2 regions of the Clostridium sp. CM027 genome follow, and region 1 is predicted to be linked to the other one. Evidence: riboswitches for the same ligand, from Rfam matches in the RefSeq annotation. Region 1 holds a riboswitch; the other holds the start of a gene.
The links. A riboswitch is a leader RNA that binds a small molecule or an ion and turns the genes downstream of it on or off. The one in region 1 is predicted to bind S-adenosylmethionine.
Positions count from the first base shown of each region.

Region 2: another riboswitch for S-adenosylmethionine. It lies ahead of KTC92_RS14405 (methionine ABC transporter ATP-binding protein); the one in region 1 lies ahead of KTC92_RS10385 (O-acetylhomoserine aminocarboxypropyltransferase/cysteine synthase family protein).

Region 1 covers NZ_CP077725.1:2,174,707-2,190,245, forward strand. The annotation lists gene KTC92_RS10345 (hypothetical protein) at 1-761, opposite strand, end outside; gene KTC92_RS10350 (ABC transporter ATP-binding protein) at 765-1,652, opposite strand; gene KTC92_RS10355 (hypothetical protein) at 1,676-2,695, opposite strand; partial or broken gene KTC92_RS10360 (nucleoside deaminase) at 2,933-3,178, shown strand; gene KTC92_RS10365 (cupin domain-containing protein) at 3,334-3,831, shown strand; gene KTC92_RS10370 (undecaprenyl-diphosphate phosphatase) at 4,015-4,863, opposite strand; gene KTC92_RS10375 (PadR family transcriptional regulator) at 5,067-5,396, shown strand; gene KTC92_RS10380 (permease prefix domain 1-containing protein) at 5,398-6,366, shown strand; SAM riboswitch class I at 6,441-6,551, shown strand; SAM riboswitch class I at 6,685-6,796, shown strand; gene KTC92_RS10385 (O-acetylhomoserine aminocarboxypropyltransferase/cysteine synthase family protein) at 6,908-8,194, shown strand; gene KTC92_RS10390 (homoserine dehydrogenase) at 8,310-9,599, shown strand; gene KTC92_RS10395 (zinc ribbon domain-containing protein YjdM) at 9,725-10,066, opposite strand; gene KTC92_RS10400 (alpha-amylase family glycosyl hydrolase) at 10,341-11,231, opposite strand; gene KTC92_RS10405 (IS1182 family transposase) at 11,953-13,413, opposite strand; gene KTC92_RS10410 (metallophosphoesterase) at 13,595-14,488, opposite strand; gene KTC92_RS10415 (cell wall metabolism sensor histidine kinase WalK) at 14,939-15,539, opposite strand, start outside.
Region 2 covers NZ_CP077725.1:3,007,324-3,022,862, forward strand. The annotation lists gene KTC92_RS14365 (NAD(P)/FAD-dependent oxidoreductase) at 1-268, shown strand, start outside; gene KTC92_RS14370 (DUF2089 domain-containing protein) at 627-1,013, shown strand; gene KTC92_RS14375 (hypothetical protein) at 1,013-1,426, shown strand; gene glmM (phosphoglucosamine mutase) at 1,808-3,157, shown strand; gene glmS (glutamine--fructose-6-phosphate transaminase (isomerizing)) at 3,637-5,463, shown strand; partial or broken gene KTC92_RS14390 (sensor histidine kinase) at 5,839-6,660, opposite strand; gene KTC92_RS14395 (radical SAM protein) at 7,011-8,357, shown strand; gene KTC92_RS14400 (transglycosylase domain-containing protein) at 8,606-11,062, opposite strand; SAM riboswitch class I at 11,606-11,724, shown strand; SAM riboswitch class I at 11,818-11,921, shown strand; gene KTC92_RS14405 (methionine ABC transporter ATP-binding protein) at 12,039-13,046, shown strand; gene KTC92_RS14410 (methionine ABC transporter permease) at 13,036-13,680, shown strand; gene KTC92_RS14415 (MetQ/NlpA family ABC transporter substrate-binding protein) at 13,731-14,534, shown strand; gene KTC92_RS14420 (sodium:alanine symporter family protein) at 14,758-15,539, shown strand, end outside.

The DNA.
Region 1 (15,539 bases):
TTTATAAATGATTTGTAAGTAAGCTTTGGTAAAAGTATAAAGCCTGCAATAACTATTACTATTTGAATCATAATTAATGAGATTGGAACTTGATATCTTATTAATTCCATAGACATCATTCCCCAAAGTGGAGTTACCCCAAAATATTTTGCGTACACCCCTTGCGATAATAAACCACTTAGTATATATGGCACCCCCATAAGCAATCCCCCAAAAACAAAAGGTATAGAAGCTGATTTACTTATTGCTGATAAATATAATCCTAATTGTGAGAAAAAGAACGAACCTATTATAACTGTTATTATAAGTATAATCATCATTTGCAATACAGTTATGTTTGAGCCACTATTTCCAAAATACCAAAGTTTTTTTAATGGTAAATCTAGCCCTTTAAAATTAGATTTTATTAATCCATCTATACATACTGTAAGTACTATTGATAGATTACCTATTGATGTTGCTATTCCGGCCCCAATGGATTTTGCCATTACAACCTTTTTCTTTCCATTTTGGGTTGTATTTATAAGTTCATTCATATTAGAACTATATTCAAGGGTATATACAGCTGAAATTATCATAAAGGTTATTAGTCCTATTAATGGCACAATCCCAGAAATTTTACTAAATACATCTGCCCAAACCTCTACGCTTTCACCTGGCCTAATTAAAATTTTACTAAATAAAAGCAAAACAATCCAAGTTATTATAATGCTAGGTTTTAATAACATTTTTCTTATTTCTGATTTGATAAGAATTCCCATAAGTTACACCTCCCTAGTATTTTCTAAATCAAAGTAAAACATATACACATCCTCGAAACTTGGCTCTATGCTTTGCGCTGATACATATAAAGGCATTTTATCGCTTACTACTCTTAGCTGCGTAGAATCTGCCCCCCTTTGCATGTTGACCACTTTATAATCTCTTTGTATATCCATAATTTCATTTTCTTTATTCGTTGTAATCTTGTATACTTTTCCAGTCATGCCCGATAATATATCTTTATGATTTCCTTTTATTATAACGCTACCGTTTTTAATCATTATGGTTTCTCTTGCTACTGCTTCTATATCTGAAATAATATGAGTTGAAAGTATTATTATTTTGTCCTTTGATATTTCAGCTATAAGATTTCTAAATCTTGCTCTTTCTTGTGGATCCAGGCCTGCTGTTGGTTCATCTAATACAACTACTTTAGGATCATTTAATAATACTTGTGCAATTCCAACTCTTCGTTTCATCCCACCTGAAAATTTACCAACTGCCTTGTTTCTAACCTCATATAAGCCAACAAGGTTTAGTAGTTCATCAATTTTTTCAGATGCACTATTTTTGTCTATTCCTTTTAATGCAGCCACGTATTTCAAAAATTGCTTTGCTGTAAAATTTTTATATGCACCAAATTCTTGTGGCAGATATCCAATAATATTTCTATACTCATCCTCTTTATCGTAAATACTTTTCCCATTATAAATAATTTCTCCACTAGTAGGTTTTGTTAATGTTACTATTTGTTTCATTAGTGTAGTTTTACCCGCTCCATTTGGTCCGAGTAGTCCATATACACCATTTTCTAAAGTAAGTGTTATATTATTATTTGCATTCTTTTTTCCAAAGGTTTTTGTTAATTTTTTTATTTCAAGCTTGTTCATAATTATTCCTCCTCTAATTTTAATTATCTTACTAATACTTTTTTAAATGATATTATGCTTAATGTAATTGCTGCCAGTATAGTCACTTCAAGTATTCCAATACAAAGATTTATCAAATCAAAATTCATACCAAAGAATTTTATATTTCCCCAATATGATCCAGCAAACATTTGAAAATAGACTATTAAATCTATAAAATTAACCTTGCTTAATACCATTTGAACATTACTTGGAATTACTCTTACTATAGTTAACAGTTTTGGAGTAATAACAATAATTAAAAACGCACTTGTTGATGCTATTGAACTTTTTGTTATAAATGAACATAAACATGCAATTACACCTAAAGTAACTAGTATTAATATCATTATGATTATCTTATATATTATAAATTGAATTATGGTATATGCATCCCGTGCTAGAATAGGATTATCTATTATTCTTATTGCTTGTAGTTTCCCATTGGTAGGCATGCCATATTGAATTGCTGTCACTATGAATTGAATTGCTAGATACCCTCCATATAAAACTGTTGGTATTAATATTCCAAGTCCTAATTTTGAATATAAAGCTCTATTTTTATTTTTTGATGTAAGAATCAAATTTTCTACTGTAGAAACAATTTCATCCGTATATGTATTACAGCAAACTATAATTAGAATTACCACCATACAGAATGCCATAAACGTATTGGTCGCTCTATAATCGAATACCTTCCAAAAACTAACTTCTTTATACATGGCGCCTTCCATACTTTTTAGCTTTTTGGTGGATATTTCTTTAATACCTTTACTAAATTCATCCTTCTGCTGGTTATTTGCGGCTTCCTTTATTGTTCCTACTTTTGCATCCAATTTTTCTTGTGCAATTACCTCTGCCTTCCTTGTATCTTTAATTAAATCATATTGCTGATTTCTATGTGATTTCTGTGTTTCCATCTCTGGTTTTATAAAAGCCATTACTCCGCAAAGTAAAATAAATATCGCCGCTACAATTATTCCAGTTTTTAATTTTAATATTTTTTTAAGTTCCCAATATATCATATTGTGCCTCCTTGTATTCCTCTTCAGTAATTATTTTTTTCGGTAAGATTATAATTATGAAGTGAATCTTGCTATAGGTACATTATATAAGGTTAATCTTATCTCTTGATAACATTAACCTTAAATAAACCTTACAAATGTTTTATATTTTAAAAATAAGATAGAAAAAGGATTTTATTTAACTAGCTAAAAATATTTTGCAAATAAACAAAAGACTTTTTATAGAATTGTACTTTATATACAACTGCCGAGCCATGTGTAATGTGTTCTGGTGCAATATATTGGGGTAATGTGGGGGAAGTAGTATATGATATAAGCGAGAAAAGATTACTAGAGCTTACTGGTAATAATGATATAAATCCAACCTTTGATTTATCTTGCAGATATGTCTTTGCAAAAGGACAAAAGAATATTAATGTTGAAGGCCCTTTTGAAGAAATTGAGCAAGATGTCGTAAATGTTCATGATGGTTTTTGGGATTAATTGAGTAAACAAATACAAAAACTGTATTGGAATTTTCTAATACAGTTTTTGTATTGACGCTGCTATAGTTATAATCTAAATGAAACTACCCTTGTCACTACTGATCTATTTGATTATAATTAAGTGTAATCATTTTTTTACAAAGGAGATAAATTATGCACTCATCACAATACTTTATTGACACATTAAATATGGAACCTCATCCTGAAGGTGGTTTCTACAAAAGCAGCTTTGACTCTTGTGAAAATATTAGCTCCAATGATTTAAAAACTAGCTTTGAAGGTGAAAGAATACTTTGGACTAGTATTTATTTTTTATTAAGAGATGGAGAAATTTCAAGTTTCCATAGATTGAAATCAGATGAAATGTGGTACTATCATGCAGGTTCCCCTCTTACAATATATATGATAAGTCCAGAGGGAGAACTTACTACTAAGCAACTAGGTCTTAATATAAAAAATGGAGAAACCCCACAATTCCTAGTACCTAAGAATTATATCTTTGGTTCTGCTATGAATAGTTCAGGTTACTCTCTTGTTGGCTGTATGGTATCCCCCGGCTTTGACTTTAAAGATTTTGAAATATTAAAAAGAGATGTTCTTTTAAACAAGTACTCTCAACATAAGGATATAATAATTAAGCTCACAAAATAACTATCGCTTTATAATTAGAGACCCTACTAGAATCATTGATTCTAGTAGGGTCTCACTATTTTAATACTGTTTATTTATATTCTAAACATTTACTACCGTCTTCATATCACTTAATACATATGTATTTTTTTCCCTTTGCCGTTTCATAAAGAAAGAATGCCACTTGCTATTTACTCTCTATGATTATATTAAAACAATAACCTTAGTTAATACTAATATTCCAAGTAAAATACCTACTACTATTCTATATATTGCAAAGAGTTTCATTGGCTTCTTTTTCAAATAATCCACAAATTTTTTCATAACTATCAAAGATACTATGAAGGCTACAACAAATCCTACTATTAATGAAATCCATAATGTTTTCGTCATTACAGAATAATCAAATTCAAATAAATCTTTTCCTGTTGCCCCTATCATAGCTGGAATCGCTATGAAAAATGAAAATTCTGCTGCTATTGGTGTTGATAATCCTGCAATCCATCCGCCCATAATTGTAGAAGCACTTCTTGACATTCCTGGCCACATTGCAAGCAGTTGTAATAAACCGATCTTAAATGATTGTATAGGCGTTATGCTATCTATATTTTCTACTTTATGATCCCTGTTTCTAACTCTCTTCTCGATTATTAGTAACAATAATCCACCAACTATGAATCCTACTATAACAGCCTCTGGTGTAAACAATAGTTTTATTTTATCGTATAATACTACTCCTGCAATTCCCATTGGAATAGATGCCGTAATAACATTTATCCCAAATCTGAATCCTTTCTTTCCCTCTTTTCCTTTAGTAAATATAAACTTAAAAAATTCTATTATACTTTCGCTAATCTTCTCCCAATACAAAACAACCACTGCCATTATTGCTCCAAGTTGGATTACAACTTGAAACATCTTTACAAACTCTCCCTCAAACCCAATTGCCCATCCAATCAATATCATATGTCCTGTAGACGATACTGGGATAAATTCAGTTACCCCTTCTACTATTGCTATTATAATTGCTTTTAATAAAAATATTATGTCCATAACTCACCATTCCTTCCAATCTAATTATTACTGTATATAGTTTATCATAATAATCTATAAGGTACCATCTTCAAAACTTACTGTAATATGACATCTATGCAAGTTTTAAAAAATGCTTTACCTGTCGTAGTAATTGTGTTATTCTTAAATTACTACGACAGACAAGGTACTACAGATGCAGTAAAATTAAAGGAGGATATAATTTGATAAGCAGCGATGTAATTCGAGGATATAATGATACGATTATTCTTTTTATGCTTCAAGATGGCGAATCCTACGGGTATGAAATATCAAAAAACATCAGAAAATTATCAGAGGAGAAGTATGTTATGAAAGAGACCACACTCTATTCAGCATTCAACCGTCTTGAGAAGAATGGATATATCGAATCTTTCTATAAAGACGAAACCTTTGGTAAAAGACGCACATATTATAAAATCACCCCCGTAGGTTTAACCTACTATAAAGAAAAATGTGAAGAATGGAGCTTAACAAAAGAAGTTATTAATAAATTTATTAAGGAGAGGGATTAAAATGGAAACTATAAAAAATTATTTAGATAATATGTTTAAAGTCCTACCAAGAACAAATCAGACGGTCAAATTAAAAAACGATTTATTATGGAATATGGAAGAAAAATATAACGAGAATAAGAATGATGGAAAATCAGAAAATGAGGCCATTGGTATTGTAATTTCAGAATTTGGCAATATTGACGAATTAATTGATGAACTCGGCATCGAACATATGAAAGATGATGTTAAACTTAAAACCATTACACAGGAAGATGCAGATAATTTTATGGCTGAAAAAAAGAGATCTGGCTTATTGTTGGGTATTGGTGTTTCTTTATGTATTGTAGCAACGGCTATATTAATATTAATTACCACTCTCGTAGATAATGGCATTCTCGGTAAAGGTATTTCAAAAAATTTCAGCGATATGTTTGGTATTATTCCACTATTTATTCTACTTGTACCTGCTATAGCTTTATTCATTTATTCCGGTATAAAGCTAGAAAAATACAAGTATCTACAAAGCGGTTTTGATTTGCCTCCTCATGTAAAAGTAATTGTAAATCAAAAAAATAATGCTTTTGCATCAACCCATATGATATCTGTAATAACAGGTGTGTGCATATGTGTCATATCACCAGTTGCACTTTTTGTATCATCTGCTTTTGGCGACAATGCATCTAGCTACGGAGTAGTTGTTTTACTTGTGATGATTGCTATTGCCGTTTTCCTCTTTATATATTTTGGAAATATTAAGCAGAGTTTTAGTATTCTTTTACAGATTGGTGACTTTTCAAAAGAAAAAACTGAAGATAATAAACTTATTGGTGCAGTTGCTGCTATCGTATGGCCATTAGCAATCTGTATCTTCCTTGTCAGTGGATTAGTTTTTAATCTATGGCACATTAATTGGATTATATTCCCTATCGTTGGCATTTTATTTGGTATGTTCAGTGCAGCATATAGTATTATAAAAGGGCATAATTAAAATAATTTTATCTTTTAAAAAAGTATTGACAATTGTTTTTATGAGTAATATACTAAATACTAATAACTGAATACAACTTATCCAGAGTGGCAGAGGAACTGGTCCGATGAAGCCCGACAACCAGCATTCTTATTCGAATGTAGTGGTGTCAATTCCTGCAGATTGTAAAATCTGAAAGATAAGGATGTTAGCAAATTTTATGATACAATTTTATTGTTTATTAAAGTTAACTATTGCTACTTTCCTTATAGGAAAGTAGCTTTTTTTCTTCCCCAAAAATCTAAATAAATAATGTACTAAATACTAACAACTAAATATAACTTATCCAGAGCGGCAGAGGGACTGGCCCGATGATGCCCGACAACCAGCATTTTTAAAAGAAGTGCAATGGTGTCAATTCCATCAGATTGTAAAATCTGAAAGATAAGGACGATAGCAAATTTTATGATACAATTTTATTGTTTAATAAAATTAATCATGCTGCTTTCCTTATAGGAGAGCAGCTTTTTTTTGAAAAATAATTATAAAAGGAGAAATTAATATGAGTGAGCGAAAATTAAGTTTTGAAACATTACAGGTACATGCAGGGCAGGTTCCAGACCCTACTACAGGCTCGAGAGCAGTCCCAATTTATCAAACATCATCTTTTGTTTTTAAAAATGCAGATCATGCAGCAAATTTATTTCAATTAAAAGAAGAAGGAAATATATATTCAAGAATAATGAACCCAACTACAGACGTTTTTGAAAAAAGAGTAGCCGCTCTCGAAGGCGGAGTAGCAGGACTTGCTACAGCTTCAGGAATAGCTGCAACATTCTATGCAATACTTAATGTAGCAAATTCAGGCGATGAAATAGTAGCTGCAAGCACTCTATATGGTGGTACTTATGAACTATTTAATGTTACTCTTAGAAAACTTGGAATTAACGTAACATTTGTTGATCCAGATGATCCTGAAAATTTTAGAAAAGCTATCTCGAATAAAACAAAAGCACTTTATGCTGAAACAATGGGAAACCCAAAAATAAATGTTCTAGATATAGAGGCAGTAGCGGATATTGCTCATGAAAATAAAATACCCCTTATTATTGACAATACCTTTGCAACTCCCTTCCTTTGCCGTCCAATTGAGTATGGTGCAGATGTAATTATTCATTCAGCAACAAAGTTCATTGGAGGACATGGAACTACTATTGGTGGAATTATAGTTGATGCTGGTAAATTTGATTGGGCCGCTAGCGGTAAATTCCCTGATTTTACAACTCCGGATAAAAGCTATAATGGAATAGTATATGCTAATTTAGGTGCTCCAGCATTTGCTTTAAAAGCTAGAGTTCAACTTTTAAGAAACACCGGTGCGACGCTTAGCCCTCAAAGTGCATTTTTATTTCTTCAAGGTTTGGAATCATTATCGTTAAGAGTTGAGAGACATGTAACAAACGCTAGGAAAGTTGTTGAATTTTTGAGTAAGCATCCAAATGTTTCATGGGTAAATTATCCTGAACTTGAGGGGAGCAGATACAAAGATTTAGCTAAAAAATACCTACCAAAAGGAGCAGGATCAATATTCACTTTTGGAATAAAAGGTGGCCTTGAAGCTGGAAAAAAATTTATTAATAATGTAGAATTATTTTCGCTGCTTGCAAATGTTGCAGATGCAAAATCTCTAGTAATTCACCCCTCAAGTACAACTCATGCAGAGCTTAATGCAGAGGAGCAAAAATCTGCTGGAGTTACTTCAGATTTGATAAGACTTTCAATTGGCGTTGAGGGTATCGACGACATTATATACGATTTGACGCAAGCTCTAGAAAAATCAGTTCAATAAAAAGTCAATAATTCTTTGGCAGCTGGTTTCAAAATAAGGTCTTGTTCCTAACTATATTCCTCCATCACCTTAGATGACGGAGGAATAACTTTAAAGTTTAGAAAGGAAAACTATTATGAAAAAGGTAAAAATAGCGATTTTAGGTTTTGGAAATGTTGGGACGGGTGTATGGAAAATACTTCACGAAAATAGAAAAGAAATAATGAAACGTTCAAATTATGAAATAGAAGTTGCTAAAATACTTGTAAAAGATATAAATAAAAAAAGAGATATCAAAGCACCTAATGGCCTATTAACAGATAACATTGATGATATTATAAATGATGAAAGTATAAAAATTGTGGTTGAACTTATTGGTGGATGCGATAAATCTAAAGAGTATATGATACGCGCAATGAAATCTAAAAAACATATTGTAACTGCTAATAAATTAGTTATCGCGAACTGGGGCGAAGAGTTATTTAAAACAGCGGAGAAAGAAAACGTATTGTTTTATTATGAAGCAAGTGTGGCTGGTGGAATTCCAATAATACGCGAGATTAATGAGAGCCTTACAGCCAATAGGATTGAGCAGATAATTGGAATTATAAATGGAACAACTAATTACATATTAAGCAAAATGACAATGGATGGGATTAGCTTTGATGAAGCACTAAAGGAGGCGCAAGAAAAGGGTTATGCTGAAGCAGACCCAACCTCTGATGTTGATGGCTTTGACGCTGTATATAAGCTTGCAATAATGTCTTCTCTAGCATTTGGAACTAAGGTAGATCATGATTGTATTTATAGAGAAGGAATAAGAAGTATTAGTGACATAGATATAGAATATGCTAAAAAACTTGGTTATTCAATAAAACTTTTAGCAATAGCTAAAGAAGTAAATAACAAATTAGAGCTAAGAGTACATCCAACCCTAATACCTTCGAGCCACCCAATGGCAAATGTAGCCGATGCATTTAATGCTATTATGATAAAAGGAAATGCAGTTGGAGAGTTAATGCTATATGGAAAAGGCGCTGGAGCTTTTCCAACTGGAAGTGCAGTTGTAGGTGATATAATATCCATATTAAGGAATAATGTAAATCCTTATGACTTATTAGACCTAAGTGACAAGACTGATTTTAAAGAAGTGAAAAAATCAGAAGAAAATGAATCAGAATTCTATATTAGACTTAATGTTAAAGATACAGTAGAAGTTTTAGGAGATACAGCGAAAATATTTGGGAAAAACAATGTCAGCATTATGTCCGTTACTGGAGATGTAAGGCACGATGATCATGGACCACTAGGATTTATTACACATAAAAGTTCAGAAAAAAACATAAGAATTTCATTAGAAAAAATAAAAGAACTAGAAAACGTCAACAAAATAGAAAGTATAATAAGGATGGAATCATTTTATTAAACTTATTCTCCTTTTAGTATTTATATATAAAAACACCCCATCAGATGAATTTTACAACTTTTTTAGTTATAATCATTCAATGGGGTGAAGTTCACTATTTCGGTTCTATTACATTAAACCATGATTTATACTTTTTTAACAAATTCAGATTTTAATTCCATAGCTCCAAACCCATCAATTTTGCAATCAATATTATGATCTCCATCAACCAACCGTATATTTTTTACTTTTGTACCTTTTTTTATGGCTAATGGACTTCCTTTTACTTTAAGGTCTTTGATTATTGTTACAGAATCACCATCGTTTAATACATTTCCATTTGCATCTTTGATAATCCTTTTCTCTTCACTACTTTCTGTTTCTAATTCTAAAGTCCATTCATGAGCACATTCAGGGCAAACAAAAATACTTCTATCTTCGTAAGTGTATTCTGAATTACATTTTGGGCAATTTGGCAAATCAGCCATAATTTCATTTCCTCCATTCGTTATTGTTAACTCTAATATATAAGAATTATTGTCAATTTTCTTTTTACAACTTCATAAGAATAGAAATTACAAAGTTAAAATTCACAAAAAAAAATATAGGGAGTTCCTTATATGCTTATATACTATCATAGTCTCCTCATATTGACAAACCTTCCTCCGCCCTCTCCTTAAAGTCCCTTTTTTCTATTAATCATTTTTTACATACAAGTTTTTTAAAAGCAAGTCTAATTTCAAAAATAACCATAGCAGTCATTTATCTTGCCAAATTAATATTTTTAATATTTTCCATTTTCCATAAATCTGAATATGCCCTAATATAAAATAATACATTACTTTCTTTATGATTTTTTAATAGTAAACCCCATTTTGATGTTATCACATTATCATCCATGCTTTTAGTAAATCCCCAGCTTTCCTCGGTGTCATGGGACATTACATAAATAACCATCTTGCTCTGGTCAGTTGCATCACCATCAGTTAACACATTGATAAAAGGTGTATACTTGTTTAATAGTTCTTTACTGGATTCAATACATTCAGCATAGTTGAACATATCTTTAAATTCACCAAATACCCTTGTCCAAAAGTAACTTCCTTCACTTTCTAATGCAAAATGCTTACCCATGTCGATTCTGAACCCACCCACTCCACAATTCTTTAGTTCTTTTAAAAAATTTATATAAATTTTTTGTAATTCTACATCATTGTAATTGAGCATTGGTAATCCAAAAGCACCGTTAACTATTGCATTTCTATTGCCATAATCTACTGTATTTTTTGCGTTAGTCCAAAATTTAGGGTTATTTCGTAGGTTTTGATCTACGGTTTGACTTGGTATTAGCTTTCCACTCTCATCACCCGCTAAATGTCGTAACACTACGTCAACGATGATTTTAATTCCTATTTTATTAGCTTTATAACATAATTCTGTTAAATCTTCCTTTGTTCCACTTCTATTACCTATTTTAAATGATAGCGGTTGATAGTATGTCCACCATTCATCTCCTTTTTTGCAAGGTTGCACGGGAGTAACCTGTATGGATGTATAGCCACACTCTTTTACTTTATCTAAAATTCTAGTTATATCTGAGATTTTCCATTGAAAACAGTGCAATATTATTTCTCTCATATTATGTCCTTTCATTAATCATTTATTTTATAATGTATTTAAACATTTACTTACTTCCAACCATTTAACCCATTTTCAGCTTAAATCATCACCTTCGTAATTATCATCTCGATCAAGCTGCAACATTAATTAAATTATTACTATTACAATCAGATAATTTTTACAGGAAATAAATTCAACATAATGTAGTTCCTATAGATAATGATGTACTTAATTAACATTAAATATACATAGAATAATTTTTCAAAAAATATCCCCTTCTGATAAGGAATACGATATTTTAAGACTTGAATAGCCTAGCCATTAACAAATTCCCTTTAGCGATAGTTTATACAGACAATTTTTTAGAAATACAAATAGTGTTACTGTTATACAATTTAGGTGGAATGAAGTTTCGAGAGAAGATTTCTTCGACTTATGGAAATGCTTTTTAAAAACTGATAATATGTACCTTTTATTTGTTAAATTTAAAGCCACTGGCAGATTTGTATATAAGACTTTATCTGAGAGAAATATTAAAAAATTAGTTGAGTACGTTGACAATAGCCCTGGGGAAGATAAGACTAAAAACCTTAATACCCGAAATTAAACCATAAGAGGACCCTCACTAATTAGGAGGCCGCTGAAAAAAGCACTCTTTATTTAGTAGAGTTTTCAAGCTTGAATAGAAAAAGCATGAGATATCCATATTTGGGATATCTCATGCTTTTTATTTTATAATTAAGTTTTAAAAGCCCTATTTCATGCTTTTCAACTTAATTATTCTCTTTAGATTCACAGTGAAGATTGATAATGCACCTTGCATTTGCATGCTAATTAAGCCTGACGATATTGCTACATCATAGCTATGTTGGTGCTTAAGTTCACTGTTTTTAGCCTCTATCATATAACGTTCCCTAGCTCGTTTTTTAAAATATTCACTTTTTTCGAACTCTATTTGATCTTTGTGAGTATTTGACTTTATTGAAACTGAATAAGTTTTAGATTTAGCGCCTTCTTTATAACACCCATCTTTATGAACACAATTTTTACACTTTTCTACATTAAAATAGTAGGTTAGCACTTGATTTTTACCAACATTCTTCTTTCCCTGTTTTGCTTTTTTAATAGCCATATGACCTGCCGGACATACAAATAAACCAGCATCTTTATTAAACTCAAATTCATCTTCTTTTTTTCGCATTCCTTGTGAAATTACAGGATTTAGTCTTGAAATTAATGCAATTTTATTTTCTTTTGTATATTCTAGGTTTTTCTTTTCAGAATAAGCTGTATCTCCAATTACTTCATTTACATCTATACCAGCCTCACGGCTTTTTTCTATTAAGGTTATGAGCTCCTTTCCATCACTTTTTTCGCCAGTTGTAATAACAGCTGCTGTAATTAAACGTTCTTCACTCATAGCAAGGTGTGATTTATATCCAAAAAAAGAACTATCCTCAGTTTTATGCCCCACTTTTGCATCCTCATCTTTTGATATTTTTAGATTTTCTAAGTCATCATTAATAGCTTCCATTAAGTAGTTTAATTTAGTTTTCACAGCTGGATTTGCTGCAGTTTCTGGCTTCTCGTTTATGGTATCAATTAATAATTTGCAGTACTCAAGAATATCTTCAAGTACTCCAGTTGTAACTTTATTAGGTAACTCTTCTTTAATACCAGGATGTACTCCGTACAATGTTTTTCTTAAGTTTTTTGCACGTTTCAATAATTCCTCGCTTGCTGACTTTTGGTTATAACGTGACTTGGTATGCGTAGCATCAACTATTATTGCTTTACTTTTTAAAACTCCCTCTTTTATAGCAAGTTCTACAGTCTTGTTTATTAATAAATCCAATAAATTCATGTCTTTAAGGCGAAGCTTTCTAAATTTAGTTAGTGTACTTGAGTTTATTAAATTTGTTTCTTCTGGGGCTAAATTTAGAAAATATTTAAAGGACATGTCATAAAGAGTTCTTTCAACAACATCTTCATCAGACAATTCATATATTACTTTCAAAAGTAAATATTTAAATAGCATTATGGGGTTAATAGCACCTCTACCCATAGATGAACTATAGTTAATCATCAATTCGTCATAAACAAATGAAAAGTCAACAAGGTCATTAATTTGCTTTAAAATGTTATCTTTCGGAATAATTAACGAATATAAGCTATGGTATGTATTTATTTTTATTTCCAATTGTCCTTTTAGCATAATAGTTTAGCCCCTTTTATTTTATTCTACTATACTAATTCGACATATCTTTTAAAATTCCTTTTTGTTTTTTAGTCTTTTATATAAAAAAATCGCCATCTTTAATTAGATGACGATTTTTCATATAGTTTTTCAGTGGCCTCCTAATTAGTGAGGGTCCTGCAAGTTACTTAGATTATCTCTAAGCGTCAAAGTAATCCTTTAATTTTCTTGGTCCTGCAAGTACTTCGCTGTCTACGAATAAAGTTCCGTCCTTCTTTGTGTTAACATACCACTTTACAAGTTTGATATTACCAAAATCAATTTCCATTGCTGTTATGCATCGAGGATGAACACAGCTTCCATCATTGAAATATGGAGGATCACCTACTTCAGGAAACATAGGCCTATGTGTATGTCCTGCGACCATCATCTGTTTTTCTTTTATTACCCATTCAATAAGCTTTTTTTCTACTACTTGTTTCTTATGATAATTCTGTGCTGTTCTAGTTGGATCATTTACTCCAAAGAAGTTAAGAGGTCTCCATAAATACCTTACTAAAAATCTGGTCAATCTCCACATTTTATCATTTGGACAGTCCACTTGATGCCCGTGTATTAGAAAGATTTTGTCATTAGTAACTTTATGCCTCAATACTATCCCCTCATGGAGCCTAATATTATCGAATAAAGGAATATACCTTTTCTTGAGTTCATCAAAATATTTATATAAATTATTTTTTACAAATTTATCGTTTCTTTTTACTATATCATGGTTTCCAAAAATAAAATTAAGCCTATCTTCATTATAAAATTTAGATAGCAACCAGAAAACATCGCTATGTACCCTCTTAATGTCAGAAAGTCTTTTATTCTCCCAAAGTTCATCTCCATCACCAATCTCTATATAAGTATAGTGTTCGTCATAGTAATGAGTTAAGGCCGCAAAATAAATATTTTGATTCTTCGAAAAATTATCTGACCAGTTTCCATCACCTCTATGGCAATCACTCATTAAAACAATCTTGGAGGAATCGTCAAAAATAATTTCCTCCGATGACTCAAAAACTTTAGATAAATGCTTTAATGTATTCATCTTTTCCCCCTCTAAGCCACAAAATTCTTTTTATAATTAAATATATTACAAAATTTACTCATAAAGAACACTTAGAGGCCCGTAAAAAAGGATATCGATGCTTTAGAAACAACTGTCAAGGAATTAATATTAACCTATCTTGAAGAAGTTATTATATTAGGTTCGTTACCTCATATAATATTTTTAAAAAAATAAGAGCCTTGGAAAAAGTCCAAGGCTCCCCTAAGGTGATTAACTGCTGCGTAGTATCCATTTATCATTAAATTACAATACTTTATTATTAATAAAGTTAATGGAGATAAACCTAACATAGAGACTAACCATATTAAAATTATGCATTTAATTCTATTGTTTAATCCTTTAAATTTAAGGCATAACTTCTTATAAAAAAATAATATATAGTAAAACAAGAACTAGGTTAAAAAAGGTATTAGTTACTATTTTCTGTTCCTATTGATCAAGTGGTAATTTTGTTTTAAATTCTGTTTTTTCCTTAGAGCTTGCAACCTCTATATTACCATTATGTAATTCTACTATTGTCTTTACAATTGCAAGCCCAAGTCCAGTTCCATCTTTTTTATTACAAGATCTTTGTACCCTATATAACCTTTGGAATAAATTCTTCAAATTCTCTTCTTCTATTATATCTCCATAATTTACAAAGCTAACTACAGCCATATTATTTTCTTTCCCTATATTTATATCTAAATATTTCCCCTTACTACCATACTTAATTGCATTAGATATTATATTTTCAAAGGCTCTAACTAATAAAATAGCATCTCCATCTATTATTAAACCTGCATCTTTTGAAGATATTCTATATTCCATACCACTATTTTCAAAAGCCGGTATAAAACCAATGGTAACTTGTTCTATTAATTGGTGTAAATATATATTAGATTTATTTAAATTTACATCTCCATTACATATCTTTGTAAACTCAAAAAGTTGTTCCACTGAACTCTTTAATTCCTTTGATTTACTTAATGAAACTTCGCAATAATGATGCAACTCATTATCATTTTTATAATTTTTCTTTTCAATCAAC
Region 2 (15,539 bases), 830 kb from region 1:
TTATGTAACAGATGCTATAAAAGAGGCTTTACCTAAATTTGATTATAAAATAAAGGGTTTTGCAAGAGAAGACGCAGTTATGACTGGTATTGAAACAAGAACATCGGCGCCAGTAAGAATTGATAGAAATGAGGAATTACAAAGTATATCTCTAGAAGGATTATACCCAGCAGGAGAAGGAGCGGGATATGCGGGTGGAATAATTTCTGCGGCAGTTGATGGATTAAAAACAGCGGAAAGTATAATGAAGAAATGGAAACCTGAATAAGAGCTCATCCTTAGTAAGTGGCTTAGAGCGTGGTTTGTTTTCTAGCTTTATAAAATAATCTATATAGGCAGCTCCAAAAAAATTGACTAGCATACCAGCTAGTTATTTTTTTGTAACACCTGCCTTAAATCATCTCCTGGGTCGCTGAACAGCTATGAAGAAGATGAATTAACGACTTCAGAAGGAGATTTATACTCCCACTGAAGTTTTCTATTTGTTAGGGCATATAATTCCAACTTATAGAAGTAGGAGACTTTCATTCTGAAATATCGTTAAAAATACTGGAATAATTAATTTCTATGTTGAATATTTCAATTAATGATAATATAATGAATACAATGGAAGAAGGTGGTAAAACATGGCATGCAAAATATTAAGTAAATGTCCAGTTTGTAGCTCTAGATTAAAAGCAACTAGATTGAAATGTGATGGATGTAATACTGTGGTAGAAAACCAATTTGAATTATCTAGATTTGATTATTTAAATAGTGAACAGTTAAATTTTGTTGAAGTATTCTTAAAAGCTAGAGGAAACATTAAGGATATGGAAAAAGAGCTTGGCATAGAATATCAGGCAGTTACAGCAAAGCTAGATGAGGTTATTGAAGCACTTGGGTATACTTTTTTAAAGCAAAAACCAGCCACTGATAAAAAGGATGTATTAGATATGTTAGACAAAGGTGAAATTACTGCTGATGAAGCATTAATAATGCTAACAACATTTCAGAAAAAGGAGGGGAAATAATGAATGAAGAAATCTCAAGAATATTAAGAATGGTTGAAGAAGGTAAAATTAATTCAGAAGAAGCTATGCAGCTTATAGACGCTTTAAATGGAGAAAGTAAAGAATTTATTATTTTGGATAAAGTAGCAGCAAATAATAGCCACACTAAAGGCAGAACACATGCTAAAATGCTTAAAATAAGGATAAAATCTAAGGGAAATGACAATGCAAATATTAACATTCCACTGAAATTTGTAAGCGGTATGATAAAAACATTTGGAAGAATTCCAAACGTAAATGTAGATGGCATGGAAAATGTAGATATGGATGCAATGACTCAAAGTATATTAGATGCCATAGATAATGGAATGGATGGGAAAATTGTAGATATAAAAAGTGGAGATGGAGACGCAGTTGAGATTGTTATAGAATAAGTCAGCTTCTTAGAAGCTGTGAAGCTACCCAGGAGATGATTTAGCCCAACCCAAATAAGTGAGTTGGGCTATTTTTTTGATAAGTATATTGTAAAATACTGAGACTTTTTTTACAAATACTTATACCTGTAGTATAATATGATTAAGTTTTATTCATTTATGCAAAAAAAGCTTTGATATATATGTACATAAATAGTAAAATAAAACAATGAATTTTCCGCATAAATATAATTTAAGTTAGAAAGTAGTTTTCAGTGAATTAATATAAATAAAAAAAGGCCAATGAGGGTTTAAAAATAAAACACTAGCAAATTGATTAGTTGTTTTGTTTAGGATGACCTGTAATAAATCCATATAATATTGAGAAAGAGGTAGAAAAATATGAGTAGAATGTTCGGGACAGATGGAGTACGTGGTATAGCAAATACAGAATTAACAGTGGAGCTTGCATATAAGTTAGGAAGATCAGGAGCGTTTGTATTAACAAGCGGAGCTCATAAACCTAAAATTTTAGTAGGAATGGATACAAGAGTTTCGGGAGATATGTTAGAATCGGCCTTAGTTGCAGGGATTTTATCGGTAGGGGCAGAGGCAATATGTCTTGGAGTAGTTCCTACACCCGCTATAGCATATTTAACTAGAAAATATGGAGCAGATGCAGGGGTTGTTATTTCAGCTTCTCACAACCCGGTAGAATATAATGGAATAAAATTTTTTAACAACAATGGGTTCAAGCTGTCTGATGAATTAGAGGATACAATACAAGCAGTCATAGAAAGTGATTTTAAAGGAGTACCATCACCAATAGCAGGTGATTTAGGTAAGAAAACAGTTAATCACAGTGCTGTAGAGGATTATATAGAATTTGCTAAATCTACTATTTCAGGAGACTTAAAAGGACTTAAAATAGCATTAGATTGTGCTAATGGGGCTTCGCATATTACTTCAGTAAAAGCTACAAGAGATCTAGGAGCTGAGGTTTTAGTTATTAACAATGATCCAGATGGCATAAATATAAATAGAGACTGTGGATCTACTCATCCTGAGCATTTAATGGCTTTTGTTAAAGAAAATAATTGCGATTTAGGACTAGCGTTTGATGGTGATGCAGATAGATGTTTAGCTGTAGACGAGAAAGGAAATCTCATAAATGGAGATTTTATAATTGCTATTTGTGCTAAACACTTAAAGGATATTGGTAAATTAACTAAAAATACAGTAGTAGTAACAGTTATGAGTAATTTGGGCCTTGATATTGCGATGAAGGAAGAAAACATAACTACAGTTAAAACTAAAGTAGGAGATAGGTACGTACTTGAGAAAATGCAAGAAGAGGGTTATAGCCTAGGTGGAGAGCAATCAGGACATGTAATTTTCCTGGATTTTAATACTACAGGGGATGGACTTGTATCAGGACTTCAATTAGCCACTGTTATTAAAGAATCAGGAAAACCATTATCGGAGCTTGCAGCAATGATGACAGAACTTCCGCAAGTATTAGTTAACGCAACAGTACCTAATGATAAAAAGGACATACATGAAACTGATAGTGAAATAGTTGAAGAGATTAGAAAAATAGAAGAAAAATTAGATGGTTGTGGAAGAGTGCTTATAAGGCCTTCAGGTACAGAGCCTTTAGTGAGAGTAATGCTCGAGGGTAAAGTACAAAGTGAATTAGATGTAATGGCGCATGCTCTTGCGAAATTAATCCAGGAAAAAGCAAATAAGTAAGATAGTATAAAATTTCATGATTACTAAATAATATGGAAAATAACATGAATTATAGTAGAAAAAAGTAACTATTAAGTTAACTTATCATTAAAAGCATTGACGTTTAGGCTATAAAATGAATATAATAGACTGAAAGCTTATGTGAAAGGTTCATAAGCTTTCAGTTTACGTATTTGTGAATGTAAATATTATGGTAAAGGAGGATAGAGAGAATTAGATGATTTTAAAGCGCCAGGACTCATAATGAGCATTAGTAGTTATTATGCATTATGAGTTGACGAGGATGGGGAGTATCGAATCTTCGGCGGATGCCCCGCGGTAGCGCACTACCGTTAATGGTTGATAAAAGCGATTAGTGATTTTCGTTACAAGATCAATCTGGTGTTAAAACCTTTATAAATATTACGAATAGCACTAAAGGTAATAAAGCACTTTAGTGTTGATTTGTGTAAAATTTTAAATTTGAGAGGAAGATGAATATGTGCGGAATAGTTGGATATTTTGGAAAAAAACAGGCTTCACCAATCTTGGTAGAAGGTCTTAGTAAATTAGAATATAGAGGATACGATTCAGCAGGAATCGCAATTATAAATGATGGAGTTTTAAGCGTTACAAAGTGCAAAGGAAGACTTGCAAATTTAGAGGCTCAATTATTAGAAGAGCCGCTTATTGGACAAGTGGGTATAGGACACACTAGATGGGCCACTCATGGTAAACCATCAGATGAAAATTCTCACCCACATACTAATGAAAAAGGAACTATTAGTGTAGTTCACAATGGGATCATAGAAAATTATATACGTTTAAGAGAATGGTTAATGACAAAAGGATATAAATTTACATCTGAAACTGACACAGAAGTAATACCACATCTTATAGATTTCTACTTTGATGGAAATATTGTTGAAGCGGTAATGAAGGCTACTACTAAAATGGAAGGTAGCTATGCAATAGCAGTAATATCAAGTGATGAACCAGATAAATTAGTGGCAGTAAGAAAAGATAGTCCGTTAATAGTAGGTATTGGCAAAGATGAATTTTTTGTAGCTTCAGATATACCAGCAGTATTAAACCACACAAGAGAAGTATATTTATTGGAAGATAACGAATTTGTTGTAATTTCAAGTGATGGAATAAAGCTTATTAATGCTGAAAACGAAGTTATAGAGAAAGAAGTATTCCATGTAACTTGGGATGCAGAAGCCGCTGAAAAAGGTGGATATGAGCACTTTATGCTAAAAGAAATCCATGAACAACCAAAGGCAATCAGAGACACAATGACTTCAAGAGTAGTTCTAGGAGAGCCAATATCTCTAGATAAAATAACTATAACTAAAGAGCAAATTCAAAATTTAAATAAAATATATATAGTAGCATGTGGAACTGCATACCATGCAGGAGTTGTAGGTAAATATGTTATAGAAAAACTTGCAAGAATACCAGTAGAATTAGATATAGCTTCTGAGTTTAAATATAGAGACCCAATAATGGACGAAAATACATTGATGATAGTTATTAGTCAATCAGGAGAAACTGCAGACACTATGTCCGCTTTAAGGCTTGCAAAGTCAAAAGGTGCTAGAGTTATAGCAGTAACTAATGTAGTCGGTAGCGCAGCTTCAAGAGAAGCAGACGACGTACTATACACTTGGGCTGGACCAGAAATAGCAGTTGCATCTACTAAAGCTTATGTAACTCAGCTTATAGCGATGTATATAATAGCATTATTCTTTGCTCAGAATAACGAAACATTAAGCGTAGATGAATTAGAAGAAATTAAAGCAGCTATGCTAGAGCTTCCAGAAAAGGCAGAGCAGGTGCTTAAAAATAAGGAAACTGTTCAAAAATTCACAGCGAAAACTTATATGCATAGAGATATGTTCTTTATAGGCCGTGGACTTGACTATGCAGTTGCAATGGAAGGTTCATTAAAGCTTAAAGAGATATCATATATCCATTCAGATGCCTATGCGGCAGGAGAGTTAAAGCATGGTCCTATAGCGCTTATGGAAGAAGGAACTATAGTTATAGCACTAGCTACTCAAGAAGAATTATTTGATAAGATGGTAAGTAATATAAAAGAAGTAGCTACTAGAGGAGCAAAAGTATTTGCTTTTGCGCCAGAAGGACACACTGAAATTGAAAAATCAGTATACTCCGTAACTTATATACCAAAAGTAATGGATATATTAGCACCAGTAATTTCAGTAATTCCACTACAATTATTATCTTACTACATGGCAATTCAAAAGGGTTGCGATGTTGATAAGCCAAGAAATCTTGCAAAATCAGTAACGGTGGAATAAGAAAAAATAGATGATACACAAACATGTGTATGTTTTAAGAAAGTCTTAAACTGATTGCTGTTTAGCGACATTGCAGCTCCGCAGGAGATGATTTAACGTATAAATTTTTAAAAATAAAGCATGAAAAAATATATGATAAATATATTTTTATTCATGCTTTATTTTTATGAGCAAAAAAAGTATATATTTTATTACACTTGTTCTTCATTTAACGACATTTCAGAAGGAAAGCCTCCCACTTCTATAAGTGGGAGTACCTACTATAAGTAGGAGTTACTTGCCCTAACAAATAGAAAACTTCAGTTGGAGTATAAATCTCCTTCCGAAGTCGTCAATTCATCTTCTTTAAAGATGTTCAGCTCCGCAGGAGATGATCTAATTAAATGTAACTGTAACCTTAAATAAATCCCCATCCACAGTTATATTTAATTGTCCACCTTGGAGTTCTACAAAGCTTTTGGCTATGGCTAGTCCAAGTCCCGAACCTTCTGTGTTACGTGCTTTGTCTCCTCTTACGAATCTTTCCACTATGTCATTAACATTAAATTCAATTTCAATAGCTGTCATATTTTTCAATGTTATTTCAATTTTATCTTCTCTAGAAACAATATCAATGTAAACTCTAGAACCTTTCATAGAATACTTTGTTATATTGATTATAAGGTTTTCAAACACTCTAAACATACGCTGGCTATCCAAATGCAATATTACTTTTCCTTCTGGATACTTTGTTTTTACTACTAGTGATGCTGCTGATATTTTATCATCTAGTTCTAATAAGGTTTGTTTCATTAAGGCCACAACATCCACATCAACTAAATTTAAATTTATATTTCCACTTGTAGCCTTGCTCACTTCAAATAAATCCTCAATTAATTCCTGTAATCTTTGTGAGTTCCTATCTAATGTATCTAAATACTCCTTATGCTTTTCTGCTGAAAGATTTTCATCCTTTAATAAATCTGTATAAGTAATAATAGATGTTAAAGGAGTTTTTAAATCATGAGATACATTGGAAATAAGCTCTGTCTTCATTTTTTGACTCTTTACCTCTTCGATAACTGCCTTTTTAAAGCCCTTTTGTATACTTTCGATTTCTTTCTTAAAATCATTGAATACACCTAAATTTTCTTCAATAGTTACATCTAAATTGCCTTCCGCTATTTTACATGTAGCTTCAAAAAGCTTATTATATTTGTAGGTCATCTCATTATAAATTTTTCTTACCACCTCTCTCAATTTCATATCTTTATGACACTCTTAACTTTTAAAGATAATGTTGGGGTAATTCTAAAGATTTTCTAAAGACTTATCCCTATTCTAACTTTGAAAACAAGATTAATACATACTCGAGAAGTGACTCCAAATAAGAAGAGCAGAAATCCCACGTTTCAATCTCTTATGTGGAGTCACGCAGGAGAAAGTTATACGGGCGGGGAAAATAGAAAAAATAGTAAGTTAATTATGGTATGTAATGGTATAATTTATTAGGGTCGTCTCACTAGCGTAGAATATTATGCGATATCGCTTTATTTGAGGAGGATTATATGAAAATCAAATTAATTCAACCTGCAATGGTACAAAGACCTATGGATACAAAATTAAAAACAAGAATGTCTCCTTCGTTAGCTTTATTAACAATAGCAAATCTTACGCCAAAAGAGCATGAAGTTAATATTGAGAATGAAAATGTTGAAAAGATAGATTTCAATGAGCTGGTAGATTTGGTGGTTATAACTGTTACTGTAGATGTTATGAATAGAGCAGTAGAAATATCAAAGGAGTTCCAAAAGCGTGGTGTAACAGTAATTGCGGGGGGGATACACATAACATCAGATCCAGAGGGAACTGTTGATAGTTTTGACGCAATAAGTGTGGGAATGGCTGAGAGAGTTTGGGTAAAGATACTTAAGGATAAAGAAAACAATTCGCTTAAAAAGATATATTATGATATGGAAAATATTTCGGGAGAAGAAATAGTATCACCTAATTATGATATTATTGATAATAAAAAATATTTATATACTAATATAATTAGCACAAGCAGGGGATGCCCATTTCAATGTGATTTCTGCTATAATAGTTGCAAAAATGTCCTTAAAACCTATATTAATAGACCTATAGATGATGTAATTAAAGATATAAATAAATTAAAAACAAGACATATAATGTTTATTGATGATAATTTTGTTGGAAATCCAAAATGGACAAAAGAATTATTAAAGGAAATGAAACCTCTTAAATTAAAGTGGAATGCAGCAGTTACTTCTAATATAGTTGACATGCCTGAACTATTAGATGAAATGAAGGCGGCAGGCTGTCAAAGCCTTTTTATAGGTTTTGAAAGTATAAACAGTAAGTCATTAAAAAGTGTTCATAAAGTACAAAATAGTGTGAATAGATATGAGAAGCTTGTGGATGAAATTCATAAAAGAGGAATAATGATAAATGCTAGTTTTGTTTTCGGATTAGATGAAGATGATGCCTCAATATTTAAGAGTACATTAGAATGGGTAGTTAAAAATAAAATAGAAACGGTAACATCCCATATTCTTACCCCCTATCCTGGCACAAAGTTATACTTATCATTATTCGAGGAAAATAGAATAGTAGATTTTAATTTGTCTAATTATAATACTGCCCAAGTTGTATATAAACCCAGGAGTATGACAGCAGAAGAATTATATAATGGCTATCTATGGATATATAAAGAGGTGTACACGTTTAAAAACATAATGAAAAGACTGCCGAAATCCAAAAAACAATGGATTCCATTTTTAACATTTAATTTTTGTTATAGAAAATTTGGAAAACTAACTGAGATCTTGTGCAATATAGTTTCTTTTAAAAATATAGGAAGATTTTCTAGCTGGTTGGCTTATAGAACAAAGTAGGTGGCGGAAACTAATAAAATTTTGAGAAAAGAAGGCAAACTCATAATCTTCCAATACGATTGTTTAAGAAAGGATTTGTATATAGGATATCAACGGTATGCTTAAATATAGTGGTAAAAAAAGAGGGGAAGTATTTTTAAATACTTCCCCTCTTTTAAAATAAAATATAATTACTGATTAATGACACTTCAGAAGGAAAGTCATTAATAGTGCAGCAGCGTAGGTGATGATTTAACGTTCGCGCTGGTTTATTGTGCAGGGGGTGGGGTTGGGTCTGGGGCTGGGGTTGGGGCTGGAGCTGGGTCTGGAGCTGGGGTTGGGGCTGGTGGTTGTTCATTTGCGGCTGCGTCTGCAGCCGCTTTGTCTGCAGCTGCTTTGTCTGCAGCTGCTTTGTCTGCAGCTGCTTTTGCTGCGGCTTCATTTGCAGCTGCTGCGTCAGCAGCTACTTTGTCTGCTGCTGCTTTATCCGCAGCTGCTTTGTTTGCAGCATCATCGCTTGCTTTTTTTGCAGCATCATCGCTTGTCTTTTTTGCAGCATCATCGCTTGCTTTTTTTGCAGCATCATCATTTGCTTTTTTTACATCATCATCACTTGGTTTTTCTATGACTTTCTTTTCTGCTTTTATTTTACCATTTTCATTTAATTTGATATATAGAGTATTCATTAATACCCCATTTCTATCAACTACTGTATTAGGACGAGTAAAGTCTTTTTGTTCTAGACCTTGGTGTAGGTACTCCATATATTCTTTCCATATCTGACCTGGTTCTTGAGCTCCATACATGTTTTGTGGCGCTGGAATATCATCTCCTACCCATACAGAGGTTGTATAATAAGGTGTATATCCTACAAACCAAGCATCTTTTGATTGATCTGTAGTTCCTGTTTTACCTGCAGTAAAGGGATAGTTACTAAGGGCTAAATTTGCATGACTTTCTGTTTTTGTTAGTACACCCTTTAAAGTATCTGTCATAAGATAAGAGGCACCACTATCATACACTGTAGTTTGCTTATGTTTATTTTCAAATAATACTTCATTAACTATTGTATTTGTTATTTTACGTACATTAGTCGGACTTATAAATTCGCCGTTTCTTGCAAGGGTTGAATAACCTGAAGCCATTTCAACTGGCGTAACACCCTTTGTAAAACCACCTATAGCAATTATAGGGTAAATATCTTGAGGAGTTGTATATTTAAACTCCATGTTTTGTAAATATTTCAACGAATTCTTTACGCCCATTTCTCCCACTAATCTAACCGGGATAGTGTTTATAGATATCTCAACTGCATATCTTAAAGATACAGAACCTCTGTATTTAAAATCAACATTAGCGGGACCATTATCAAAGGCTTTGTCTTCATATTCACTAGCGGGAATGTAGCCTTTTTCAAATGCAGGGGTATATGCGATTAATGGCTTTATAGCGGAACCTGGCTGCCTTACACCTAAGAAGGCTCTGTTAAAGGTGTTACCATCTTGGCTTCTACCTCCAACTATAGCTACTACTTCTCCAGTATTATTATCTATAGTAACGCTTGCACCTTGCTTTTCATATAAATCTGTTTTGTTATTGGTGCTTGTATATTGAGCCAAATGACTATCTACTACACTTTGTAATTTTTCTTGTTTTGCAGTATCAATAGATGTATCTATTCTATATCCTCCACTAAGAAGTTGTTTTTCTTTAGACTCATATTCATCATTATACTTAGTGAAATAAGTGTTTCTATCATTATCATTACTAAAAGAATATTTAGAAACGAAACCATTTTGCTCCATTAACTTTAAGGTTGCATTGTGAACAGCATATTGAATATCATAGCTCATAGGTTCAGGTGCTGTACGAGGTTTAATATTTAATTTAATAACTTCTGCTTTTGCTGTATCAAAATCATTTTGTGAAATTTGTTCTAAGCTTAGCATTTTATCTAAGACTAAGTCTCTCCTCTTTATAACATTGTCCAGCTGAGTCACGGGGTTATAAACAGATGGATTATTAGGTATTGAAACAAGCATAGCTATTTGAGATAAATCTAAATCCTTATTATTCTTTTGAAAGTAAAATTGTGAAGCACTTTCAATACTATAGCATCCATTGCCGAAGTTTATATTATTTACATAAAACTCTAATATTTGATCTTTTGAATATCTTTCTTCTAATTTATTTGCTATAACAGACTCTTCCAATTTTCTCGACAAGGTTACGTCAAATGTAAGGAATACATTTCTTGCAAGTTGTTGCGTTATTGTTGAACCACCTTGTACGATAGCTCCCTTGGATTTTATATATACCCAGACAGCTCTCCTTATACCTTTATAATCTATACCACCATGTTTATAAAATCTTTGGTCTTCTATTGAAGTGACAGCTTTACCTACATAGGGATTTAAGTCTGCTTCTTTTGTGTAATAATATGTATTGGTCTTAAATTCTTTTAATAGTTTACCATTAGTATCAAAAAATTGTGTTGGTTTTCGGGTATTAAAGGAGGTTTCGTTTATGGTTTGTGCTATATTGTTAGCATCTTTTATAGTTGCCTCTATTTTAGGCCCATATTTAATATAACCATATCCTAAAGTTATCGTAGCCGATACGAAAATTATTGCAGAAAATATCAATAAACCTTTAACGATTTTTTTCCAAAGTTTCTTTTTAACCGGTGCTGTTTTTATGGGTTCTACATTTTTATTATCATCCATTAATATCTCCTCCTTTTTTTATTATACAAAAAATGTCCAGGGTTAGCCCTAAATGACCACGCTTCATACATACTGTAAAGGGGGGGCTTACTTGGTCGCCATAAGTATTTCCTGTTTTTAGTCCTATATTCAATTGTTATTACTGAATTCTAATACTAGGTCACATAAAAGAGACCTTATGGGTCTCTCTTATACTATTAAAAAAGTGCTTAGTTTATGTGTGTATAATACAATTATTTTACAATTTTGTCAATAACACCAAGTTATATGATGTGATTTCTATTGATGTTAATTATTTCTTATTGGCATTTCAAACATTAGCCATACAATGTATCCTCCTAGAACAATATAATTATTACAATATATTATAACATAAATAATGTAACATGAATATTTATGTTATATATAAAGTATGAACAAAATATATATTATGATGAAACATCATTAGACAGTTGTATGATGTTTGGAGAAGGTGTATATAAAAACTTCTTTACATAGCATTCATATAGTGATATTATAAATCTAATTTAATAAATAAGTTAATTCTCATCAAGAGAGATAGAGGGACTGGCCCGATGACATCTCGGCAACCATCAGACGTATTGTCTGAATAGGTGCTAAATCCTGCGTTAATTTCATTGTAAATTAGCGGAAGATGAGAGAGGTGTCTTTGTAATTTTATACCTCTTTCATCATTATATAATGATGAAAGAGGTTTTTGTTTTTTTGAATAGATGTAAATAAAATTTAATAGTGTCTTATCAAGAGAGGTGGAGGGACTGGCCCTATGAACCCCGACAACCAGTATCATATTATGATACATGGTGTTAATTCCTGCAGCATTGCTGCAAGATAAGAATAAGTTTGGAAGTAGTGCCCAAGTTTATTCTTGGGCTCTATTTTTTTAGAGTGATGTTTAAAGAAAGGATCAAAAGGTAAAGATGAATTATAAGAAATGAAAAGGAGAAGGGATATCATGATTAAAGTTCGAGGTGTAAGTAAAAGTTTTTCAGGGGTTAAAGTGTTAAATGATGTTTCATTTACAGTGGAGGAGGGTGATATTTATGGTGTTATTGGTCACAGTGGAGCTGGTAAATCCACTTTACTTAGATGCTTTAATGGGCTTGAAACCTATGATACAGGTACCATTAATATAATGGAAAAAGGGGTGAAACAGCTAAGTTTGAAAGAACTTCGCGAGTTTAGGAAAAATGTAGGCATAATATTTCAAAGTTTTAATCTTATTAACAGTAAAAATGTTTTTGAAAACATAGCATTTCCACTAGAAATATGGGGAAACGATAAAAATTTTATTAAAAAAAGAGTAGATAGCTTAATAGAGTTAGTAGGACTTAAGGATAAAGCAAACACCAATGTAAAACAACTTAGCGGAGGGCAGAAGCAAAGAGTTGGAATTGCAAGAGCGCTTTCACTTAATCCGAAAATATTACTTTGTGATGAAGCTACCTCTGCACTAGATCCTAAAACTACAAAATCTATATTAGAGCTTTTAAGAGCTATCAATAACAAATTTAATATAACAATTATTGTAGTTACCCATCAGATGGAAGTGGTCAAAGAAATTTGTAATAAATTTATTCTTTTAGAAGGAGGGGAAATTAAAAGCCATGGCATTACCGATGAACTATTTATTAGGCCAACAAAGGAAATGCAAACACTTATGGGAGAGGAAGAATTACTGCCTAGCACTGGATATAACATTAAAATATTTTTTACAAAGGAAATTACCCAGAGTTGCCTTATAACATCAATTGCCAGGGAGTTAAATATTGATTTTTCAATAGTATGGGGCAGGCTTGAAAAATTTAGGGATAACGTAATGGGAAGTCTCATAATAAATGCAAGTAAAGAGAATAAGAAGAAGATATTAAATTATTTAGATGAAAAATCTATAGAGTGGGAGCTCATTAATTATTCTGTGCAGCTTGAGAAGCACAAGGGAGAGAGTATAAATGCTATTTAAAGATATTTTATTACCTGCACTAAAAGAAACTATATATATGGTAACATTATCCACGATTTTTACAGTTATTTTAGGGTTTATTTCAGCAGTAGGATTAATTATAACTGGACCTATTGGCCTAAGGCCAAACACTTTAATCTATAAAATCTTAAATTTAGTAATAAATGTACTTAGGTCTTTTCCGTTTATTATACTAATGATATCTATATTCCCTTTAACTAAGCTTATAGTTGGAACAACAATAGGTACTAATGCAGCTATAGTTCCTCTAACGCTTGGTGCAGCACCTTTTGCTGCAAGAATAATAGAATCTGCACTTTTAGAAGTGGATTATGGAATTGTTGAAGCAGCTAAGTCATTTGGTGCAAAAACCTATCAAATTATATTTAAGGTTATGTTAAAAGAGGCAATGCCGTCTATAGTTCTTGGAGTTACGTTAACAATAATAAACATTATAGGTTACTCAGCTATGGCTGGGACAATTGGTGGAGGGGGACTTGGAGATGTAGCCGTAAAATATGGTTACTATAGATTTAAGTCAGATATCATGATATACACTGTAATTATATTAATTGCAGTTGTGCAAGTAATTCAAGCCTTAGGAAATATATTGTACAGAAAAATGATTAAATAAGTTTTGAATTATAAAAATATTAAAAGAAAAATAAGAGGAGGAAATTAAAAATGAAAAAAATATTAAGCATATTATTAACAATAGTTGTGATTTTTACACTGAGTGGATGTGGAGCAAAAAAAGAGGCGGATGTAACTGAGAAAAAAATCATTAAAGTAGGTGCGTCACCAGTGCCTCATAAAGAAATATTAGAGGCTATAAAGCCGATTCTCGCAAAAGAGGGATATACTCTCGAAATAGTAGAATTTACTGACTATGTAACACCAAACACTGCACTAGCCGAGGGACAATTAGATGCTAATTTCTTTCAACATATTCCTTATTTGCAATCCTTTAGTAAAGAAAAGGGAGTGGACCTAGACTATACTGTAAAGGTTCATCTTGAACCTATGGGTGTGTACTCTAATAAATATAAAAAGCTAAGTGATTTAAAAGATGGAGCTAAAATAGCCATTCCAAGTGATCCTACAAATGGAGCAAGAGCACTTAGAGTGCTTGAGAAGGAAGGGCTATTAAAACTAAAAAGTGGAGATCTTATTTCTAAACTTGATATTACTGAAAATAAAAAGAATTTTAAAATAACTGAATTAGACGCTCCTCAGCTTCCAAGGATTTTAAAAGATGTGGATGCAGCAGTTATAAACTCAAATTTTGCAATAGAAGCCAATTTAAATCCGACAAAAGACGCACTAGCAATTGAATCAAAAGATTCGCCTTATGCAAATGTGCTTGCAGTTAGAAAAGAAGATAAAACTAAACCTCATATAGAAGCACTTTCAAAGGCATTAAATTCTCCAGAAGTTAAAAAAATTATTGAAGATAAATATAAAGGAGATATAATTCCTGCTTTCTAAAAAAAATATAAAACCATTAATCATTTTGCTTTGGGCGTAATAGTCGAAAGTAAGATGATTTTTTTATAGTAAAGCATAAAGTTTAACGACATTTTTATACTTTTATTTTTTAAAAAATTCATTTTATACCTTATTAGTGTATAATTACCGTATGCAAATAATTTTTGGAGTAATTAATTCTAAAATGCAAATAAGGATAACATTATAATATGGAGGTTTAAAAATGAGTGTATTATTTCAAGCAATAAATAATTTTTTTGATTTTATAGTTCCTATTGCGGATTTTCTATGGGAATTTCCAACTAATTTTAAGTGGTATCAAAACATCCCGGTTTTAGGTAATTTTGCCTTTGCAGTTATTTTACTTTTAGGAACAGGAATTTATCTTACATTTAAAACTGGATTTATTCAAGTTATGGCATTTAAAAAAGGAATTAAGATTCTTGCTACAAAAAAGGAAACAGATACTGGGGTTAGTTCATTAGCATCATTTTTACTAAGTTCTGCTATGCGTGTAGGTCCAGGTAATATTATGGGGGTTACAGGTGCAATATCTGTTGGCGGACCAGGGGCACTATTTTGGATGTGGGTTTCAGCTTTCTTTGGTATGTCCACGGCTTTTGTAGAATCTGTACTTGCACAGCTTTTTAAAGAGAAAAATGGCAAGGAGTTCGTAGGTGGACTTCCATTTTATGGTCAAAAGATTTTGGGCAATAAACGGTGGGTAGGTATTGTACTGTCTTCACTTTTTATAATATATGCACTGTTTGTTATCCCATCTCAAGCTTTTCATTTATTTACAAGTTTCGGTTCAATAGCTGATACTATAGCTGGAAAAACCTTTGGACGTCAATCTACAGTTTATTATGGTATAGCAATAGTCTTAATAATTACTGTTCTTTTGACTGTAATTGGAGGAATAAAAAGAGTTACTGCAGTTACAGATATACTAGTACCTATTATGGCAGTTATTTATACACTTATAGTTATTTTAATAATATTAGT